Regions from separate parts of the Bradyrhizobium sp. HKCCYLRH3059 genome, predicted to be linked through region 2. Evidence: predicted binding sites of a transcription regulator. Region 2 holds the regulator's gene; the other holds the start of a gene.

Region 1 (3,413 bases), on a different contig from region 2:
GACTGATCGCGAATCATGGCCGGCATGGTGCGGAACGGCCTGCGGCGGCGCAACCCCGAACGGACCTCATTCCCCGCTATTCGCCCCTCGCCGGCGACCGACTACGACGGCAGATGCACTCGATCATCCTCGCCGACATCAATCCCCGGCGCGATCACCACTTCCCAGACATGACCGTCCGGATCGGAGAAATAGCCGCTGTAACCGCCATAGTCGGTTCGTTGCGCCGGCTTCAGCAGCATCGCGCCTTTCTCCACCGCCGACGCGAGCGCCGCATCGACCTCGGCCTCCGAGCGGCAGTTCCATGCCAGCGTCACGCCGCGGAACGCCTGGGGGCGCGGTGCGTCCGGCACGCCCGCATCATCGGCGAGCGCGCCCCACGGGTACAGCGCCAGCACCGTCCCGCCGGTCTCGAAGAATGCCACGGCCTCTCCGGTCGCGCGGAATTTTCGGGCGAAGCCGAGCGACGTATAGAAGGCGATGCTCCGCCGCATCTCGGATACACCGAGTGTGATGACGGTGAACCGCGGAACGCTCGCTTGTGCGCTCATCAACTGCTCTCCGCACGCTTCAGAACAGGCTGAGTTGCTGCCCGCCGCCCTTCGGCCGGACGAAATGATCGGTCGTCAACTTGGTCCGGCGCTTGTTCAGGCCGAGCTTTTCGCAGGCGATCTCGAAGCGGCGGCCGATCATCCAGGCCATCGGGCCTGTCCCCTTCATTCGCGTGCCCCATTGCGAGTCGTAATCGCGGCCGCCGCGCATGTCGCGGATCAGGGTGAAGACGTGGCGGTAGCGGTCGGGATAATGCTCGAGCAGCCATTCGCGGAACAGGTCGCGCACCTCCAGCGGAAGGCGCAGCAGCACATAGGCCGCCTCCTTGACGCCGGCATGGGCGGCGGCATCGAGGATGCGCTCGATCTCGCTGTCGTTCAGCGCCGGGATCACCGGCGCCACCATCACCGTGGTCGGAATGCCGGCCCTGGACAGCGCCTGCAGCGCCTCCAGCCGTTTCGACGGCGTCGAGGCCCGCGGCTCCATGGTGCGCGCCAGCTTCGGATCCAGCGTGGTCACGGAGATCGCGACCTTCGCCAGGTTCCTCTTGGCCATCCGCGCCAGGATGTCGGCATCACCCATCACCAGCGCCGACTTGGTCACGATCCCGACGGGATGGCCAACCTTTTCCAGCACCTCGAGGATGCCGCGCATGATCTTCCGCTCGCGCTCGATCGGCTGATAGGGATCGGTGTTGGTTCCGATCGCGATCATCCGCGGCTCGTAGCCGCTGGCCGCGAGCTCCTTTTCCAGGAGCGCGGGCGCATCCGGCTTCACGAACAGCTTGGATTCAAAATCAAGACCAGGCGACAGCCCGAGAAACGCATGGGTCGGCCGCGCGAAGCAGTAGACACAGCCGTGCTCGCAGCCGCGATACGGGTTGATCGAGCGATCGAAACCGATGTCCGGCGAGTCGTTGCGGGTGATGACCTTGCGCGAGGTATCGGTCGCGACCATGGTCTTGAATGGCGGCAAATCCTCGAGACTCTGCCAGCCATCGTCGAAGACGACGCGAGCCTCCGCTTCGTAGCGGCCGCTCGCATTGGATTGTGCACCCCGGCCGCGGCGCCGGCCCCGTTCGATGGCGACCGCGAGTTCGGGGAAGTCGTTTTCCGGGCCAGATGAAGGCGCGCCCACCGGCTCGGAGGGCACCGGGACCGGCGGGCGCTTGAGGGCATGTGAAGATGCTCGGCTCATGGCCAAGACATAGCACACAAAAAGAACAATACAAGAACAAAAGAGAACAATGTCTCGGAACGGTTCTGGAGCCAACCAAGGCCAACCATCACATTCCCGTTCTATCCTTCGCAGCGCACTGGAACGGAATGGTGCGGCGTTACTCTAATGCACTTCCCGCAAGCGCGAAGCGGACGGCAAGCGAGGTTCCATGAACATCACGTCTTCCCATCAGACCAAAACGGCCGACGATCTCGACCTGCTCGATCGCTATTGGCGCGCGGCGAACTATCTCTCGGTCGGGCAGATCTATCTGCTGGACAACCCGCTGCTGCGCGAGCCGTTGAAAGCGGAGCACGTCAAGCCGCGCCTGCTCGGCCACTGGGGGACGACGCCCGGACTGAATTTCATCTACGCCCATCTCAATCGCGCCATCCAGGCGCAGGATCTCGACGTCATCTACGTGTGCGGTCCCGGCCATGGCGGCCCCGGCATGGTCGCCAACACCTATCTCGAAGGCAGCTACAGCGAGATCTATCCGGACATCACGCGCGATGCCGATGGCCTGCGCAAGCTGTTCCGGCAGTTCTCCTTCCCTGGCGGCATCCCGAGCCATGCCGCGCCCGAGACGCCGGGCTCGATCCACGAAGGCGGCGAGCTCGGCTACGCGCTGGTGCACGCCTATGGTGCGGCGTTCGACAATCCCGATCTGATCGTGGCCTGCGTGGTCGGCGACGGCGAAGCCGAGACCGGGCCCCTCGCCGCATCCTGGCATTCGAACAAGTTCCTGAACCCGGCCCATGACGGCGCGGTGCTGCCGATTTTGCATCTCAACGGCTACAAGATCGCCAATCCGACCGTGCTCGGCCGCATGGGCGATGCCGAGATCAAATGCCTGTTCGAAGGTTACGGCTACGAGCCGCTGTTCGTCGAAGGCGCGGAGCCGAAGGCGATGCATCGCCAGATGGCGGACGCGCTCGATGTCGCGCTCGCGAGCATCCGCTCGATCCAGCAGAATGCGCGTCAGTCGGATGCAACGATCCAACGGCCGCGCTGGCCGATGATCGTGCTGCGCAGCCCGAAGGGCTGGACCGGGCCGAAGGAGGTCGACGGCCTCAAGGTCGAAGGCTTCTGGCGCGCCCATCAGGTGCCGATCACCAATCCGCGCGGCAAGCCCGAGCATCTCGCGCTGCTCGAAGCGTGGATGAAAAGCTACGAGCCGGAAACGCTGTTCGACGGCCACGGCCGGCTCGTGCCGGAGCTGCAGGCACTGGCGCCGAAGGGCACGCGGCGCATGGGCGCCAACCCGCATGCCAATGGCGGTCTGCTCAAGCGCGAGCTCAGGCTCCCAGACTACCAGCATTTTGCGGTCGAGGTGTCCTCTCCGGGCCAGACCATGGCTGAAGCCACGCGCGAGCTCGGCAAGTTCCTGCGCGACGTGATCACGCTGAATGCAGAGACACGCAACTTCCGCATCATGGGCCCGGACGAGACCGCCTCGAACCGGCTCGATGCCGTATTCGAGGTCACCGAGCGGGTGTGGATGGAAGGCATCGAGCCCTACGATGTCCACCTCGCCCATGACGGCCGCGTGATGGAGGTGCTGAGCGAGCATCTTTGCCAGGGCTGGCTGGAGGGCTATCTGCTCACCGGCCGCCACGGCCTGTTCTCCTGCTACGAGGCGT
Region 2 (3,413 bases):
CTGATCCTGGCCAGCCTCGGTGTCATCCTGATCGGCCTGCTGCGCACACCGCTGCGCTGGTCGGGCGCCGTGGGGCTCGTGGTGGCCACCGTGTGGGCCGCCGCGACGCCGCTGCCCGACGTGCTGATCGCCGGCGATGGGCGCGCGGTGGCGGTGCGCGGCCGTGACGGGCGTCTGCATGCGATGCGCATCGGCAAGGACGTGTTCGCCACCAAGGAGTGGCTCGCGGCCGACGCCGATGCCCGGCTGCCGGCGGATTCATCGCTCACCGATGGCGTCTCCTGCGACGAGGCGGGCTGCGTGGTCGCAATGGCCGACGGCCGATTCGCCGCCCTGACCCTGCGCGCCGAGGCGCTCGCCGATGATTGCGCCCGCGTCGCGCTCATCGTCACCGCGCGCGCCGCGCCGTCATCCTGCGCGGCGGCCGTCATCGATCGCGGGCGGCTGCGGCAGCAGGGCGCCTTGATGCTGGTGCAGCGGGGCAGGAGCTTCGCCGTCACGCCGGCGCGCGCCGGCGGCACCGACCGCCCATGGTGGCCGGCGCCCGCCGAGGCCGGCGAGTTCGACACGACGCTGACGCCGCGCGCGCCGGCCGTGCGGCCTCAGGACGCGACGCCGCCGGAGACGGAGCAGGGCGAGGAAGACTGAGTGCCGGGCAGCTCGAACGTGCCGAGATGATACTCGGTGTCGCCAGGTCCATGTTGCCAAGTCCATCGAACAGCGAGGGGCTTTCGGCCAGCGTGAACGCAGCGCGCGGATAGCGTTGCCAGATGGCGATGTCGTCAGCCGTGACTGTCAGCCATCCGAACACAAGCATATTGCAGCCGGGCTCGGTGATCCCGGCGGCCTTGTTCCAATCGATCTTGTTGACCACGGCGGCAGGCTCCCCCGGCACATCATGCCGGCCGAGGGATGTCGTTCCTATTCGATGCGATGCCGGGGCGTGAGGTTCGCCTGAGAGGACTTTGCGCTTGCAGAACCCAAATCTCCCACGGTCGAAAGCTCGCTCACGACCGAGAGAAATGCCGATGCGGAGACCCCTCAGGTGATGCTGATGCGGCGAATCGGTGTGGCCTGCGAAGGCGGCACGTCCTCGGCGATGTCCGGGCGTCGCTCCGCCGGCTGCTTGCTGACCGGCAATTGCAGCACGGTGACGCGCTGGCCCTCGCAGAGCTGGGTCACCAGCACGTGGCGGCCATCGGCGAATTCGATCGCGTCGTGATGGCGATCGGGAATGTGAGTCTCGATGCTGTTGAACTTTGCGACGCGCTCGCGGATCGTCCGGGTCCAGAGCCAGCGGCTGTCGTAGCGGACGTCCTCGGCGAAGGCCAACTCGGTGCCGGGCAGCATGCAAACTGCGACGGTCGGCTCGCTCTCCAGCGCGAAGCCGCGGGTGGCGGTGCCACGGAAGGTCATCGAGATCAACGTCTCGCCGACCTTGGCGGGACGGGACGCAACCGCATGGAGGCTGTAGTCACACATCGGATCGCTCCTCGTTGAGAGATAGCCGACCCACGCTCCCCCCGGACAGGCGCAGGCCTCTATCAGAGTGGACATCGATGGTGATGTTAGCGCGCGCTTCGCGGCAATTCTGCGCTGATCTGCATCGCGTGTGCCCGCGGCCGATCACAAGCGTTTGAGCATGCCGCGCTGCACATCATGAGGTGCATTCGCGCGTGACGTATTTTGCTGGGCAGCCTCCGATCGGCGGCGAAAGCGCGTGCGCCCGCCGCCCATCGACCGATCCCATTCGCGATCAGTACTTGCGGTACAGCCCGACCAGCTTGCCTTGGATCTTCACCCGGTTCGGCGGCAGGATGCGTACCTCGTAGGCGGTGTTGGCCGGCTCCAGCGCGATCGATGCGCCGCGGCGGCGGAAGCGCTTCAGCGTCGCTTCCTCATCGTCGATCAGCGCCACCACGATGTCGCCGGTGTCGGCGGTCTCGTTGCGCTGTATCAGCGCCATGTCGCCGTCGAGGATGCCGGCATCGACCATGGAGTCGCCGCGTACCTCGAGCGCGTAGTGATCGCCGTTACCGAGCATGTCGGCAGGCACGCTGATGGTGTGGCTGCGGGTCTGCAGCGCCTCGATCGGGGTACCGGCGGCGATGCGGCCCATCACCGGCACTGCGACGGGGCGCTCGCCATCGTCCAGCGCGGGAGTGCTGGTGCGCACCTTGCCGAGATTGCCCTCGATCACCGATGGGGTGAAGCCGCGGCGGTTGTTGGCGGCCTGTGACAGCTCGGGCAGCTTGATCACCTCGATCGCGCGGGCGCGGTTGGGCAGCCGGCGGATGAAGCCGCGCTCCTCGAGCGCCGTGATCAGGCGATGAATGCCGGACTTCGAGCGCAGATCGAGCGCATCCTTCATCTCGTCGAAGGACGGCGGCACGCCGGCTTCCTTGAGCCGCTCGTTGATGAACCGCAGAAGTTCGTACTGTTTGCGCGTCAGCATCTCGACCTGGTCCCCGGTTTGTTGTCGTCCGAGTCCAAGAGCTGCGCCTCGCGCACAAACTGGCTGAGAGCGCCCTGGAGTCGGACCGTCATCGCGTCGCCCGCAACATACTAAAAACAAATCATGAACGGACACTATATGTTCGATGTGTGTTCCGCAATCCTAAAAATATGATGAACAGACCGGGCTTTACCGGGGAAGCGGCTCAATTCGGCAGGCGCAGGATCTCGCACGGGCTGCCGGCAGGCGCCTTCGGCGCAAACGCCGGCCGGATCACCACCGCCTGCGAGAGTGCGAGATTCCCAAGCAGCGACGAATCCTGCTGGCTCACCGGGGTCGCAACCAGCGTGCCGTCGGCGCGCTCTTCGAGCTGCGCCCGCAGATAGTCCTCGCGCGAATCGTTCGGCCCGAGCTCGCGGCCGAGCAGGGCGGCCTCGCGCGGCATCACGGCCTCGTCGCGGCCGAGCAGCCGCCGAATCAGCGGCACCAGGAACAGGAGGGCGCAGACATAGGACGACACCGGATTGCCGGGCAGTCCGATCACCCTGATGTCGCCGAGCCGTCCGTGCATCATCGGCTTGCCCGGCCGCATCGCGATCTTCCAGAACGCCATCTCGACGCCCTCGGCTTCGAGCGCCTGCTTGACCAGGTCGTGATCGCCGACCGAGGCGCCGCCGGTCGTGATCAAGATGTCGGCCTTGGCCTCTCGGGCCCGGCGGATGCCGGCGATCGTCGCCTCCATCGTATCCGCGGCGATGCCGAGATCGATCGGGGTCCCGCCCTCGTTGCGCACCAGCGCCCGCAAGGCGTAGCCGTTGGAATAGACGATCTGGCCCGGGCCGGGCGTCGAGCCCGGCATCACCAGCTCGTCGCCGGTGGCGAGCAGCGCCACCTTCGGCCGGCGCCGCACCGGCAGCGCCGGATGATTCATGCTGGCCGCCAGCGACAGGTCGCGGTC

What was found. The regulator LexA, encoded in region 2, represses DNA repair genes until DNA is damaged. The targets are predictions, from matches to a motif close to TGTTCNNNNTGTGTTCNG.
Region 1: ACQR13_RS25670 (PA0069 family radical SAM protein) is a predicted target of LexA. The motif match lies at 1,771-1,788, and genes of this name have one in related genera.

The regions. Positions count from the first base shown of each region.
Region 1 covers NZ_JBNPUF010000008.1:334,851-338,263, forward strand. Annotated here, with positions in the region: gene ACQR13_RS25660 (ribonuclease HII) at 1-26, opposite strand, end outside; gene ACQR13_RS25665 (VOC family protein) at 102-551, opposite strand; gene ACQR13_RS25670 (PA0069 family radical SAM protein) at 571-1,749, opposite strand; gene ACQR13_RS25675 (phosphoketolase family protein) at 1,940-3,413, shown strand, end outside.
Region 2 covers NZ_JBNPUF010000006.1:181,000-184,412, forward strand. Annotated here, with positions in the region: gene ACQR13_RS19980 (ComEC/Rec2 family competence protein) at 1-648, shown strand, start outside; gene ACQR13_RS19985 (hypothetical protein) at 1,042-1,482, opposite strand; gene lexA (transcriptional repressor LexA) at 1,757-2,455, opposite strand; gene ACQR13_RS19995 (molybdopterin molybdotransferase MoeA) at 2,661-3,413, opposite strand, start outside.